One region of the Streptomyces sp. NPDC050509 genome, then DNA from elsewhere that is predicted to be linked to it. Evidence: riboswitches for the same ligand, from Rfam matches in the RefSeq annotation. Region 1 holds a riboswitch; each other region holds the start of a gene.
The links. Region 1 has a riboswitch for cyclic di-AMP ahead of ACIBJC_RS14565 (transglycosylase family protein). Riboswitches for the same ligand answer to the same signal wherever they lie in the genome.
Positions count from the first base shown of each region.

Region 1 (3,561 bases):
TACTACGGCGGGCTCCAGATGTCCCAGGAGATCTGGGACGAGTTCGGGGGCGCGGACTACGCCGCGCGCCCCGACCTGGCCAGCCGCTCGCAGCAGATAGCCGTGGCCGAGAAGGTGTTCGAGGCCCAGGGGGCGCAGGCGTGGTCCAGTTGCGCCGGTGTCTCCGGGCTGACCAAGGCGGTCGGCGGCGCTGTCTCCGACGTCGTGGAAGGGGTGACGGGCGGGGGCGAGAGCGCCGACACGTCCGGAACCCCGTCGACCGACGCGTCCGGGAGTACGTCGCCGTCGGCTGACGGTACGACCGGCAAGGGCGCGGACAAGGGTACGGCGACGGAGCGGGACGGGGACGAGTACCCGGACGCCACCAGCCCGAGCCCCGGAGCCACCGGTTCCGCGACCGGCGAGGACGACGCCGACGACAAGGGCGGCACGTCCAAGGGCAAGCACCGCGGCCAGGCGGCCGACGAGAGCGCCACGCCGGGCGATGCGACGGAGGAGCGCGGGGCGGACAGCCGTGCGTCCCGCGGGGCCGCAGGGACGCGTGACGCCGGCAAGCTCACGGAGGGCGTGGAGCGCGAGGTCGAGCGGGTTGTCGACGCGGTCGGCGGCCACCTCTCCCTGTCGACCGGCGGACAGAAGGTCGTCGGCGGCTGGGTCTGAGGCGCCCGCGCCGGGGGCCGGGGGGCCGGGGGGCCGGGACCGACTGTTCCGGACCGGAACCGACGGCTCCGACCGGAACCGACGGCTCCGACCGGAACCGACGGCTCCGCCGACCGGAATCAAGGATTCCGGGACGGGATCGGCCGGTTCCGGGATCGGCGCGTACGGATCCGGCGGCCGGACGCGTACGGATCCCGCGGCCCGGAACGGACGGATCCGGAGCGGGCGCGGGCGAGTGCCGTTGAACGGCGCCCCGTTGACGCCTCCTCGGCCGCGTCCGTCCTGGCCGGCGCCTCCGATCTCCGGCCGGAACGCGGTGAGTTAGCGACCGTATGTCCCCTTCTGTGCAAGTGAGACAAGGGTCTCTTCACCGCAACTCGGGCTCTGTGTCTCGGCGGTTGGGCGAATTCGGTTCCCACCTGCGGAAACGTATTGTCCGTCGGAGGAGGTAAGGGCGTTTTTTCCGGGATGTTCCTCTTTGAACAACCGGCAGGCCTGTGATTACGGTCTGAACCGCTCGCACCGCGGGCCTCGTCGACCGTCACGCCGAATCCTGCCGTCGGTCGGGGGGAGTAATCGTCGCTTCAAGCGCCGAAGGCAGGAGCGGGGGACCCATAGGTTCGCGCCGGGCCCGGCCGTCGAGAGACGGGCGGTGACCGGCTTGGGGTGAAGCCGCGTGTGAGAGCACGCGGCCGGGCAACTCATTGGCCCGAACCCGACAGCTCACCTCGTAGGCGTCGGTGAGGAGATGTGTTCCATGCTGCTGCGTTCCAGCAAGGCCAAGCACCGTCGCCCGTCCAAGGCCGTCCGCTACGCGACGCTCGCCGGGATCACCGGTGCCGCCGTCGCGGCCCCCCTGCTCGGTGCCACCGCCGCCTCCGCCGCCACCGCCTCCGAGTGGGACCAGGTCGCCCAGTGCGAGTCCGGCGGCAACTGGTCGATCAACACCGGCAACGGCTTCTACGGCGGTCTGCAGTTCACGCCCTCCACCTGGGCCGCGTACGGCGGTACCTCCTACGCCCAGCGCGCCGACCAGGCCTCCAAGTCGCAGCAGATAGCCGTCGCCGAGAAGGTCCTCGCGGGCCAGGGCAAGGGCGCCTGGCCGAACTGCGGCGTGAACCTCTCCGGCGCCTCGTACGGCGGCGGCTCGACCGGCTCGGGCTCCGGTTCCGACTCCGGTTCCTCCAGCTCCAGCAACTCGGGCAGCTCCAGCAATTCCGGTAGCTCCAGCAATTCTGGTAGCTCCAGCAACTCCGGTACGCAGAAGTCCGCCCCGAGCCAGCAGGCGCAGCCGCAGCAGTCGAGCCGTGACGAGGCGCAGCCGGCCTCGCGCGGCCAGAGCCGTCCCGCCACGATCAAGAAGGGTGACGGCGAGTACAAGGTCAAGTCCGGCGACACCCTCTCCAAGATCGCCACCGCCCACAAGGTCAAGGGCGGCTGGGAGAAGATCTTCGACCTGAACAAGGACATCGTCCCCGACGCGGACGTCATCTACCCGGGTCAGCAGCTCCACCTGAGCTGATCCGTCCTCCCCGGCCCGGCGCGTCACCCCCGTACGCGCCGGGCCGGGGCCTTTTCGGGCACGGAACCGGGCCTCATGTCGCCCGGGAGGGTCCACGGCGGCGCCTTAGGGGCGGGCACCGGCTGGCCGATGACCCGGAGCCGGTTAGGCTCATGTCGCAAGGCCAAGAGACCCTGCACCCACGCGTCACATCCAGAAGGAGATGCTCGTGCCGTCCATCGACGTCGTCGTAGCCCGGGAAATCCTCGACTCCCGAGGTAACCCCACGGTCGAGGTCGAGGTCGGCCTCGACGACGGCAGCACGGGTCGTGCTGCTGTCCCCTCCGGTGCCTCCACCGGTGCGTTCGAGGCCGTCGAACTCCGCGACGGAGACGCCAACCGCTACCTGGGCAAGGGTGTCGAGAAGGCCGTCCTCGCCGTCATCGAGCAGATCGGCCCGGAGCTGGTCGGGTACGACGCCACCGAGCAGCGCCTCATCGACCAGGCGATGATCGACCTGGACGCGACCGAGAACAAGGGTTCGCTGGGCGCCAACGCCATCCTCGGTGTCTCGCTCGCCGTCGCGCACGCCGCCTCCGAGGCGTCCGACCTGCCGCTCTTCCGCTACCTGGGCGGCCCGAACGCGCACCTGCTGCCCGTTCCGATGATGAACATCCTGAACGGTGGCTCGCACGCCGATTCGAATGTCGACATCCAGGAATTCATGATCGCCCCGATCGGCGCGGAGTCCTTCTCCGAGGCGCTGCGCTGGGGCGCCGAGGTCTACCACACGCTCAAGAAGGTCCTGAAGCAGAAGGGCCTCTCCACCGGTCTGGGCGACGAGGGCGGCTTCGCGCCCAACCTGGAGTCCAACCGCGCCGCGCTCGACCTCATCCTCGAAGCGGTCAAGGAGGCCGGTTACGTCCCCGGCCGTGACATCGCGCTCGCGCTCGACGTCGCCGCGTCCGAGTTCTACAAGGACGGCTCGTACGAGTTCGAGGGCAAGTCGCGCTCGGCCGCCGAGATGACCGAGTACTACGAGGAGCTGGTCGCCGCCTACCCGCTCGTCTCCATCGAGGACCCGCTCTTCGAGGACGACTGGGCCGGCTGGAAGATCATCACCGACAAGCTGGGCGCCAAGGTCCAGATCGTCGGCGACGACCTCTTCGTCACCAACCCGGAGCGCCTCGCCCGGGGCATCGAGGAGGGCTCGGCCAACGCCCTGCTCGTCAAGGTCAACCAGATCGGCTCGCTGACCGAGACCCTGGACGCCGTCGAGCTGGCCCAGCGCAACGGCTTCAAGTGCATGATGTCCCACCGCTCCGGTGAGACCGAGGACGTCACGATCGCCGACCTCGCGGTGGCCGTGAACTGCGGTCAGATCAAGACCGGCGCCCCGG
Region 1 covers NZ_JBITHL010000004.1:484,330-487,890, forward strand. The annotation lists gene ACIBJC_RS14560 (transglycosylase family protein) at 1-660, shown strand, start outside; cyclic di-AMP (ydaO/yuaA leader) riboswitch at 1,240-1,412, shown strand; gene ACIBJC_RS14565 (transglycosylase family protein) at 1,421-2,182, shown strand; gene eno (phosphopyruvate hydratase) at 2,385-3,561, shown strand, end outside.

Region 2 (3,561 bases), on a different contig from region 1:
GACCAGGCCGCGCAGGACCTTGAGGTGGGCTTCCGTACGGCGCTGGGCCGCGCGCGCCGCGCCCAGCGGCTCCAGCAGCAGCCGTACCTCCAGCAGGTCGGCGGCCTCCTGCTCCGTGGGCTCGGCGACACAGGCGCCGGCATGGCGGCGCGTGGTCACGAAGCCCTCCGACTCCAGTGTGCGCAGGGCTTCGCGTACGGGGACGCGGGAGACGCCGTAGCGCCGCGCGAGCTGCTCCTCGGTGAGCCGGCTGCCCCGCTCGAACAGTCCGGAGACGATGTCGTCGCGAATGGCCGTGCATACCGAGTGCGCGGGAATGCGCATGTCCGAACCTCCGCCTTAATCCGCGCGAAACGCTGCCGATTGACGCCTGTTCCGTGACTCTATTGCAATCAACGCGAATTTCCGATGGGTGCCCGGAATCCATGGATATCTTTTGGCCAGCGCGGGAGCACGGCGAAGGCCCCGGCGCGGAGCCGGGGCCTTCGTGGGAAGCGGTGCGCGGGTGGGGCGGGAGGTGTCAGACCGTCACGCCGTGCGCGCGGAGGTACGCGACCGGATCCATGTCGGAGCCGTAGTCGGCGCTCGTCCTGGCCTCGAAGTGGAGGTGCGGCCCGGTGACGTTGCCGGTGGCGCCCGAGAGGCCGATCTGCTGGCCCGGGGTGACGCTCTGGCCGACCGAGACGCCGATCGAGGAGAGGTGGCCGTACTGGGTGTAGGTGCCGTCCGCCATCCTGAGGACGATGTTGTTGCCGTACGAGCCGCCCCAGCCGGCCTCGACGACGGTGCCCGTGCCGACGGCCACGACCGAGGTGCCGGACGCGGCGCGGAAGTCGACGCCCGAGTGGCTGCCGGAGGACCAGAGGGAGCCGCCGGACTGGTAGCCGGTGGTGACGTACGAGCCGGCGACGGGAAGCCGGAAGGTGCCCAGCCGCTTGCGCTCCTCGGCGCGCGCGGCGCGCACCCGCTCCTCGCGCAGCTCCTTCGCGCGGGCCTCAGCCTTGCGCTCGGCCTCGGCCTTCGCCGCGGCGCGCGCCGTGGCCTCGGCCTTCAGCCGTTCGACCTTCTCGGCGGCGTGGCGCTGGGCCTCCGCCTGGTCGTCGACCGCGCCGGCGACGGCGTCGCCGATGGCGATGACCTGGGTGAGTCCGGTGTGCGTGGCGGCCTCGGTGGAGCTGTCGGCGGCGAGCGCCGGGGAGGCGAGGGAGCCGATGACGCCGGTCGCGGTCAGCGTCGCGAACCCGGCGGCGCTCGCGCCCTTGCAGGTGATGCGGTTCGGGGCGCGGTGCTTCCCGGTGGCACGGGTGAACGCCATGGAGTGGCTGGTCCTTTCCTTCCCTCTCGCCTACCGGGTTAGCTGACGGGTTCGGAGCAGGAAGGTCTCCTACGGACCCCTCCGCGCGGTGTGCCCGCGAAGGCCGTCCGATTCACCCCAGGGACGTGGGTCCCCGGCTCCCCAGGCTCGCGCCTGACGGGGACTCGGCGATGGCTGCCCGATGCCACTGATGCGGCGCAACGGCGAACAGCCGGACCGACGCTAAGCGGCTCGTCTTTCAATAACCAAACAGACAAGGTTTTTTGTAGCGCACACCACAGGGCAGACGGGCATCCTCTCCACCAAAGGGGACATAAAGCAGAACCCCGGCGACCGTGGTCGCCGGGGTTCCACGGAAAGACGAATCAGCCTGTGACAACCGTCACTTCACCGATTCCGAGAGCCTCGACCGGCTCCTTGATCTGCGCCGCGTCCCCGACCAGAACGGTGACGAGCCGGTCCACGGGGAAGGCGTTGACGGCGGCGGCCGTCGCCTCGACGGTGCCCGTCTCGACCAGCCGCGCGTAGAGCCGCGCCTGGAAGTCGTCCGGGAGGTGCTGCTCGACCTGGTCGGCCAGCGTGGCCGCGACGGAGGCGGCCGTCTCGTACTTCAGCGGCGCGACCCCCACCAGGTTCTGCACGGCCACGTCGCGCTCGGCGTCCGTGAGCCCTTCGGCGGCGAGGGTGCGCAGCACCGTCCAGAGGTCGTCGAGCGCCGGTCCGGTGGACGCGGTGTCCACGGAGCCGCTGATGGCGAGCATCGCGGCGCCCGTCCCCCCGTCCGGCGAGGACGGCGCCGAGGAGCGCAGCACCTGGCCGAAGGCGCGTACGCCGTAGGTGTAGCCCTTCTCCTCGCGCAGGACGCGGTCGAGCCGGGAGGTGAGCGTGCCGCCCAGGCAGTACGTGCCCAGCACCTGCGCGGGCCAGACGCGGTCGTGCCGGTCGGCGCCGATCCGGCCGATCAGAAGCTGGGTCTGGACGGCGCCGGGGCGGTCCACGATGACGACCCGGCCGGTGTCGTCGGCCGTGATGGCCGGTGCGGTCCTGGACGCGGCCGTGTCGCCCGTCCAGGCGCCGAGGGTGTCCGCGAGGATCGCGTCCAGGTCGACGCCCGCCAGGTCGCCGACGATCACCGCGGTGGCCGTGGCGGGGCGTACGTGCGCCTCGTAGAAGGCGCGGACGCCCGCGGCGTCGATGCGCTCCACGGTCTCCTCGGTGCCCTGGCGCGGTCGTGACATGCGCAGGGAGGCCGGGAACAGCTCCTTGGAGAGCTGCTTGGCGGCGCGGCGGCCCGGGTTGGCGGTCTCGTGCGGGATCTCGTCGAGCCGGTTCCGTACGAGCCGCTCGATCTCGCTGTCCGCGAAGGCGGGGGCGCGCAGCGCCTCGGCGAGCAGGCCGAGCGCCTTGAGCAGCCGGGAGACGGGGACCTCCAGGGAGACCCGCAGGCCCGGGTGGTCCGCGTGCGCGTCGAGGGTGGCGCCGCAGCGCTCCAGCTCGGCGGCGAACTCCTCGGCGCTGTGCTTGTCGGTGCCCTCCGAGAGCGCCCGCGCCATGATCGTGGCGATGCCGTCGAGCCCCTCGGGCTCGGCGTCCAGCGGGGCGTCGAGATTGATCTCGACGGCGACCACCTGCTGGCCGGGTCGGTCGCAGCGCAGCACCGTCAGGCCGTTGCCGAGCGTGGAGCGCTCGGGGGCGGGGAAGGCCCAGGGCCTGGCCTCGCCGGCGGTCGGCTGCGGGTGGAACTCCATGGTCACGGCAGCGTCGGTCACTGGTCCGCCCCCTCGTGCTCGTCGGTCTCGTCGGCGTCCGCCGCGTCTTCGGGGGCGATCGGCTCGTACACCAGCACCGCCCGGTTGTCGGGGCGCAGCCGCGCCGCGGCGACGGCCCTGACCTCGTCCGCGGTGATGTCCAGGACGCGGTCGACGGCGGTCAGCGCGAGCTGCGGGTCGCCGAACAGGACGGCGAACCGGCACAGTTCGTCGGCGCGGCCGGCGACCGTGCCGAGCCGGTCCAGCCATTCACGTTCGAGCTGGGCCTGGGCCCGCTCCATCTCCTCGGTGGTGGGGCCCTCGGCGGCGAACCTGGCCAGCTCCTCGTCGACGGCCGTCTCGATCGCCGGGACCTCGACCCCGCCGGACGTCTTCACGTCCAGCCAGCCGAGCGAGGGGGCGCCCGCGAGCCGCAGCAGCCCGAAGCCGGCGGCGACCGCGGTGCGGTCGCGCCGTACCAGCCGGTTGTGGAGGCGG
Region 2 covers NZ_JBITHL010000020.1:98,413-101,973, reverse strand. The annotation lists gene ACIBJC_RS37100 (GntR family transcriptional regulator) at 1-324, opposite strand, end outside; gene ACIBJC_RS37095 (M23 family metallopeptidase) at 521-1,315, opposite strand; cyclic di-AMP (ydaO/yuaA leader) riboswitch at 1,328-1,495, opposite strand; gene ACIBJC_RS37090 (M16 family metallopeptidase) at 1,681-3,063, opposite strand; gene ACIBJC_RS37085 (M16 family metallopeptidase) at 3,081-3,561, opposite strand, start outside.
Region 2: it holds a riboswitch for cyclic di-AMP, as region 1 does, so the genes downstream of both, ACIBJC_RS37095 (M23 family metallopeptidase) here and ACIBJC_RS14565 (transglycosylase family protein) in region 1, are expected to answer to the same signal.

Region 3 (3,561 bases), on a different contig from region 1:
GCTCCCTCCGTCCCTCCCTCCGTGCCGTCGCCGTCGTCGGCACGCGCGGCGGCCTGGCTGCGTTCCTGTTCGAACTCCAGCGCCACCGAGGCCAGTTCCTGCAAGTTCTCGATCCGCGTCTCGTCCTGCGGGTCGGTCGACGCCTGAAGCTCCGCCAGATAGCCGGTCCGTTCGAGCACGGCCTCCAGGACCGTGGCAGGCCCTGCGCCCGACTCGACGATCGTGCGCAACTCCTCCATCAGCGTGTTGAAGCGCTTGACGGCGTTGGCGGAGCGGGCCGCCATGCCGTACGCCTCGTCCACGCGCCGCAGCGCCTGCGGGAAGGTGATCTTCTCCCGGAGCGCGAGGGCGTCGATCATGGCCTCCGCGCGGTCCCCGATGCCGCGCTTGGGCACATTGAGGATCCGGCGCAGCGGTACGTTGTCCTCCGGATTGGCGAGGACCCGCAGATAGGCCAGGACGTCGCGGACCTCCTTGCGCTCGTAGAAGCGCACTCCGCCGACGACCTTGTACGGCAGGCCGACCCGGATGAAGATCTCCTCGAAGACGCGGGACTGCGCGTTCGTCCGGTAGAAGACGGCGACATCGCCCGCCTTGGCCTCGCCCGCGTCCGTCAGCCGGTCGATCTCGTCGGCGACGAACTGCGCCTCGTCGTGCTCCGTGTCCGCGACGTAGCCGGTGATCTGGGCGCCGGCGCCGGCCTTGGTCCACAGGTTCTTCGGGCGGCGGCTCTCGTTGCGCTCGATGACCGCGTTGGCGGCGCTGAGGATCGTCTGGGTGGAGCGGTAGTTCTGCTCCAGCAGGATCGTCGTCGCGTCCGGGTAGTCCTCCTCGAACTGGAGGATGTTGCGGATGGTGGCGCCGCGGAAGGCGTAGATCGACTGGTCGGCGTCGCCGACGACGCACAGCTCGGCCGGGTCCTCGCCCTCGCCGGAGGGGCCCACCAGCTCGCGTACGAGGGTGTACTGCGCGTGGTTCGTGTCCTGGTACTCGTCCACCAGGACGTGCCGGAAGCGGCGCCGGTAGTGCTCGGCGACGTCGGGGAACGCCTGGAGCAGGTGGACGGTGGTCATGATGATGTCGTCGAAGTCCAGGGCATTGGCCTCGCGCAGCCGCGCCTGGTACATCCGGTACGCCTCGGCCAGCGTCTTCTCGAAACCGTCGACGGCCTGCCCCGCGAAGGTCTCCTCGTCGATCAGCTCGTTCTTCAGATTGGAGATCTTGGCGCTGAAGGACTTCGGCGGATAGCGCTTGGGGTCGAGATCCAGATCGCGGCAGACCAGCGCCATCAGCCGCTTCGAGTCGGCGGCGTCGTAGATCGAGAACGACGAGGTGAACCCGAGCCGCTTCGACTCGCGCCGCAGGATCCGCACGCAGGCGCTGTGGAAGGTCAGCACCCACATCGCCTGGGCGCGGGGGCCGACGAGCTGCCCGACGCGCTCCTTCATCTCGCCCGCGGCCTTGTTGGTGAAGGTGATCGCCAGTATCTGGCCGGGGTGGACGCTGCGGGTGCCGAGCAGATGCGCGATCCGGTGGGTCAGCACCCGGGTCTTGCCGGATCCGGCCCCGGCGACGATGAGCAGCGGCGATCCCGTGTGCACGACGGCCGCGCTCTGCTCCTCGTTCAGCCCTTCGAGGAGCGCGGCAGGGTCGATGACCGTACGGGACGCCCCGTCGCGGTGGTACGGATCCCGGGCCGGGGGCACGTCGTAAGCGCCCTGGAACAGGTCGTCGGGCACCTGCTCCGGGGCGTGCTCGTCCCGGTCCTCGGGCGGCGGGGGGTGCTCGTCGCCGGAGGGCTGGAGGTCGGCCAGGAAACTGTCGTCAAAGAGGCTGCTCATCGCTTAACGAGTCTAGGCCGCCGCACTGACAGTCGGCGCCGGACCGGGAAAGCCGGCCGGGGAAGTCGGCCCGGTGGGCCGCACCGGCACGCCGGACGGTCCCGACTCACATACGCAGCGTAATGCTATACCCCGCATTGAGGCTCCTTGCACTCCACACGAGGAAATGGTCACAGAAATGTATCGGGCATATCGGCCATCCACCTTCACATCAGCGCCACATCTTGGCTAGCGTGCTCGATCAGGCAGCCCGTACCTCTGACGGCGATCCGCGCCGAGCGGGCGGCCCACGCCGAATCCGGGCTTTCCGCAAGGAAGTTCGGAACCGGGGACCCACTCTGCACGACCGGGGTGAATCGGGCCGTACGTTCGCCGAACGTTCAAGGCCCGTAGGGCAGCCTTCCGTTCCGCCCGAACCCGACAGCTAACCCGGTAGGCGGTCCACGGAAGGAGATGCCGAACTTGGCGTCGCATCGCAAGTCGCGCAGCCGTAGCGGAGAACGCGTCAGCTCCCCCGCGGTCGGAGTGACGACGGCCGCCATCGCCTCGGTCACGCTGCTGTCGACGCAAAGCGCGGACGCCGCGCCCGCAGAACCCAAACCGTCCGTCGAAGAGGTGCAGAAGAAGGTCGACGCCCTGTACCGCCAGGCCGGTGGAGAGACGCAGACGTTCACCAAGGCCACCAAGGCGAAGGAGACGACGGCCAAGCAGAAGCGCACGGTCGACCGGGTCATCGACGGTGTCGCCAAGAGCATCGACGGGGTCGCCAAGAGCGCGGACAAGCTGAACGAGGCCCGCCGTACGCTCGGTTCCTCCGTGGCCGCGCAGTACAGGGAGGGCGCGGGCACCCCGACGGCCGCCGTGCTGTTCGCGGACACCCCGCAGGCGCGCGTCGCACCGGAGGAGACGACGGACCGGCTGACCGACCGTCAGCAGAGCACCGTCACCGCCTACCCGGCGCGGCCTACCGAGCCGCCGAAGGTACCGGGCCGGGCGGCCACACGCCCGGAGTCGCCGGACGAGTCACCGGAATACTTGCGGACCAGCAAGGAGAGCATCCAGAAGAAGCTCGCCGAGGCCCGCTCGCTGCTGGCGCGGCTCACCGCGGAGGAGCAGGCGCGGCTGGCCGCCCTGGAGCGCAAGAGGGAAGAAGAGACCCGGCGCGCGGCGGAGGCGAAGGCCAAGGCGGAGGCCCGCGACAAGGCGGAGGCCGAAGCGGAGGCGGAGCGCCGGCGCGAGGCGGGACAGGCCCAGACCCACGCCCGTCCCCGGTCGCACGCCCGGCCCTCGTCGGCCGACACGGACGCGGGCGCGAACACGGACGCGGACGCGGGTATGGGCACGACCGCGAACGCGGGCACGGCCGTCGGCACCGGCACGGAGGCCGGGACGGGCGGCGACACCGCCGGCACGTACGCGGCCAAGGCGGCGAAGGTGCTCGCCTTCGCAGACGCCCAGATCGGCAAGCCGTACGTCTGGGGTGCCTCGGGGCCGAGTTCGTACGACTCCTCGGGCCTGACCCAGGCGGCGTGGCGGGCGGCGGGCGTCGAGCTGCCGCGCACCACCGGCGAGCAGGTGAACGCCGGCACGCGCGTCGCCACCGACGACCTGCTCCCCGGCGATCTGGTCTTCTTCTACGACGACGCCAGCCATGCCGGCATCTACATCGGCGACGGCATGATGGTCCACGCGCCCAAGCCGGGCGCGAACGTGCGCGAGG
Region 3 covers NZ_JBITHL010000003.1:397,536-401,096, reverse strand. The annotation lists gene ACIBJC_RS10955 (ATP-dependent DNA helicase) at 1-1,841, opposite strand, end outside; cyclic di-AMP (ydaO/yuaA leader) riboswitch at 2,122-2,296, shown strand; gene ACIBJC_RS10950 (C40 family peptidase) at 2,295-3,561, shown strand, end outside.
Region 3: it holds a riboswitch for cyclic di-AMP, as region 1 does, so the genes downstream of both, ACIBJC_RS10950 (C40 family peptidase) here and ACIBJC_RS14565 (transglycosylase family protein) in region 1, are expected to answer to the same signal.

Region 4 (3,561 bases), on a different contig from region 1:
GGCGACGGGCGCGGCGCAGATCGCGAACGGCTGGCTGCCCTCCGTACCGCAGTGGGCCTGGGTCCTGGTCTTCATGGTCGTCTTCACCGGCGCGAACCTCGCGGCCGTGAAGAACTTCGGCGAGTTCGAGTTCTACTTCGCGGCCCTGAAGGTCTTCGCGATCGTCGCGTTCCTGGTTCTGGGGCTGCTCGCGATCTTCGGCGTCCTGCCCGACACCAGCCCGGCCGGTCTCGCCCACCTCACCGGACAGGGCGGCTTCCTCCCGAACGGATGGCAGGGCGTCACCTCCGGGGTGCTCGCCGTGATCTTCGCCTTCGGCGGTCTGGAGGTCGTCACGATCGCGGCGGCCGAGTCCGACGACCCGGTGCGCTCGGTGGCGCGCGCGGTGCGCAGCGCGGTCTTCCGGATCCTGTTCTTCTACGTCGGCTCGATGGCGGTCATCGTGACCGTGCTGCCCTGGACGGCGCAGAAGGCGGGGCTCAGCCCGTACGTCACCGTCCTCGACGCGATCGGTATCCCGTCGGCCGGACAGATCATGAACATCGTGGTCTTCGTGGCGCTGCTCTCGGCGCTCAACGCCAACCTCTACGGCTCGTCCCGGATGGTCTTCTCCCTGGCCGAACGGGGCGAGGCGCCGAAGGCCCTGCTGAAGGTGGGCGGCGCGGGTGTGCCGCGGCGGGCGGTGCTGGCGTCGGTGGCGTTCGGGTTCGTCTCCGTACTGCTCAATCTGAAGTGGCCCGACACGGTCTTCCTGTACATGCTCAACGCGGTCGGCGCGGTGCTGCTCTTCGTCTGGGCGATGATCGCCGTGTCGCAGCTCCGGCTGCGCCCGCGCATCGAGCGGGAGGCGCCGGAGCGCCTGGTCCTGAGGATGTGGCTCTTCCCCGGCCTGACCTGGGTGACGCTCGCCGCGATCGCGACGGTGTTCGTCCTGATGCTCACCGATGACGCGGCCCGCCCGCAGCTCCTGTGGTCCCTGGGCGCGACGGCGCTCGTGCTGGCGGTGGCGGGGGTACGGGAGCTGCGCGCGCGACGCGTGTGACACGGGTGCCCTGTGGGGCACAGGCGTCGCGTGGGGTACGGGAACCGGCCCCGGCCCCGACGTCGTAGGACGGCGGGGCCGGGGCCGGTGTGTTCAGCGCGCTGCGCGACGCCGGTCCGGTCTAGTAGGGACCGTTCACGTTGTCGATCGAGCCGTACCGGTCGGCGGCGTAGTTGCACGCGGCCGTGATGTTGGCGACCGGGTCGTAGCTGTCCGTCGACGTACCGGGCACGTGGTACGCCTGGAACGTCGGGGCGATGACCTGGAGCAGGCCCTTGGACGGAACGCCGTTCTGGGCGTTGATGTCCCAGTTGTTGATGGCGTTCGGGTCGCCCCCGGACTCACGAATGATGTTGCGGTGGATGCCCTCGTAGGTGCCGGGGATCCCGTGCTGGGCCATGACGTCGAGCGACTCGCGGATCCAGCCGTCCAGGTTGTCGCTGTACGTCTTCGTGGCGGCCTGGGTGACGGAGCCGTTCGTACCGGACTTCGTGCTCGCCGTGGTGGCCGTCTTGGCGGCGGTGGCCGGGGCCTTCCCCTTGAGGGTCAGCTTCAGGCCGGGGAGTACGTGCGACGGGTCGGCGCCGACGGCGCTCCGGTTGTCCTCGTACAGCTTCTTCCAGCCGCCGCTGACCGAGTGCGCGTGCGCGATCTTGGACAGGGAGTCGCCGGAGACCACGACGTAGGTGGTGGTCTTCGCCGGGGCGGCGGGGGCCTCCGCCGCCTGGGCGGTGGCCGCGGACACCAGCGGAATCGCGAGGGCGGCGCCCCCGGCACCCACCGCGACGAGGCGACGGGCGATGGAGCCAGCTCTGGAACGGCGGTGCTTGGCGTTTCTGGGCACGACGAATTCCTCTCCGTCGCCTGCGAGGTGAGCTGTCGGGTTCGGGCTGGAGATGCCCGGCCGTACGACGGTGCGTACGGCTTCACCCCGAGCCGTTCCGGAAATTCCGGACCGGCGACTTACCTGGGTCCCCCGCTCCTGCCTTCTGACGGATAGGTGTGTGGGATTCCGGACGGCGGCAGGATTTGGCGGTCCATCCGGATGGACGTGAACGTAAGCGAGAAATCAGGGCCGCACAAGTTCCGCAAAGGCGGCGCAATCGCCTTTCCGGAGGGGTCCCGGGAACTCAACTTTCCTCCCCTGCGAGAGAAAGCGCCCACCTCGCCCCGCCCACCCGCCGCCAGGAGTATGACGCAGGTCACGAACGTAACGGAATTATCGGACAGGCAAAAGGCGTTAGAGAGAGCAAGCCACACTAATCACACCCATATCCACCTAACGGTCAATTCCGACAAAGGCCCATCAATGGGTCCCGTCGGGTTGCCGGGATCCCGCACCCCTCCACCCGACACCCCGACAACTGCCGACACCCTGCGGGAATTGACCGGGGACGCCACCGAATTCACCGCGCCATTCATTCTCCTGACGGCATGTCGATTCACGCGTCACTTCCTGCGGGCCGGTTCACCTCACCAGGCAGGGGCGCTTGCCGTCGAACTCCCAGTCCTTCACCAGAAAGCGCATCGCGGCGGCGTCGTCCCGGCCGGAGAGTTTCTTCTCCAGGTACAGCTCATGGGCCGCGAGCAGCCGGTCCATGTCGACCTCGACGCCGAGACCCGGGGTGTCGTCGACGGCGATCTCGCCGGCGGTGATCCGCGGGGGCTCCACGGTCAGCCGCTCCATGCCCTCCTGCCAGATCCAGTGGGTGTCCAGGGCGTTGTACTCCCCCGGGGCGGCGGCCCCGCAATGGGCCATCATGGCCAGCGAGATGTCGAAGTGGTTGTTGGAGTGGCAGCCCCACGTCAGGCCCGCCGCATGGCAGAGCTCGGCCACCCGCACCGACCCCCGCATGGTCCAGAAGTGCGGGTCCGCGAGCGGGATGGAGACCGACTGCAACGCCATCGCGTGGATGAGCTGACGCCAGTCCGTCGCGACCATGTTGGTCGCGGTGGGCAGACCGGTGGCCCGGCGGAACTCCGCCAGGATCTCCCGGCCGGAGAAGCCGTCCTCGGCCCCGCACGGATCCTCGGCGTACGCGAGCGTGCCGACCAGGGGCCGGCACAGTTCGACGGCTTCCCGCAGCGACCAGGCCCCGTTGGGGTCGAGGGTGATCCGCGCCTCGGGGAAGCGTTCCTTCAGCGCCCGTACGGCCTTGACCTCCTCCGCTCCTGGCAGGACACCGCCCTTGAGCTTGAAGTCCCGGAAGCCGTACCGCGCGTAGGTCGCCTCGGCCTGCCGGACGATCGACTCCGGGGTCAGCGCCTCCTCGCGGCGCAGGCGGTACCACTCCACGTCCGCGCCGGGTTCCCTGACGTACTCCAGATCGGTCCTGCCGGGGTCGCCGACGTAGAAGAGGTAGCCGAGGAAACGTACCGAGTCGCGCTGCTTGCCGTCCCCGAGCAGGGCGGCCACCGGCACCTCCAGATGCTGCCCCAGCAGGTCGAGCAGCGCCGACTCCACAGCCGTCACGGCGTGCACCGTGGTGCGCAGGTCGAAGGTCTGCTCGCCGCGCCCC
Region 4 covers NZ_JBITHL010000014.1:102,181-105,741, forward strand. The annotation lists gene ACIBJC_RS32570 (amino acid permease) at 1-1,042, shown strand, start outside; gene ACIBJC_RS32575 (transglycosylase SLT domain-containing protein) at 1,164-1,886, opposite strand; cyclic di-AMP (ydaO/yuaA leader) riboswitch at 1,891-2,055, opposite strand; gene ACIBJC_RS32580 (enolase C-terminal domain-like protein) at 2,511-3,561, opposite strand, start outside.
Region 4: it holds a riboswitch for cyclic di-AMP, as region 1 does, so the genes downstream of both, ACIBJC_RS32575 (transglycosylase SLT domain-containing protein) here and ACIBJC_RS14565 (transglycosylase family protein) in region 1, are expected to answer to the same signal.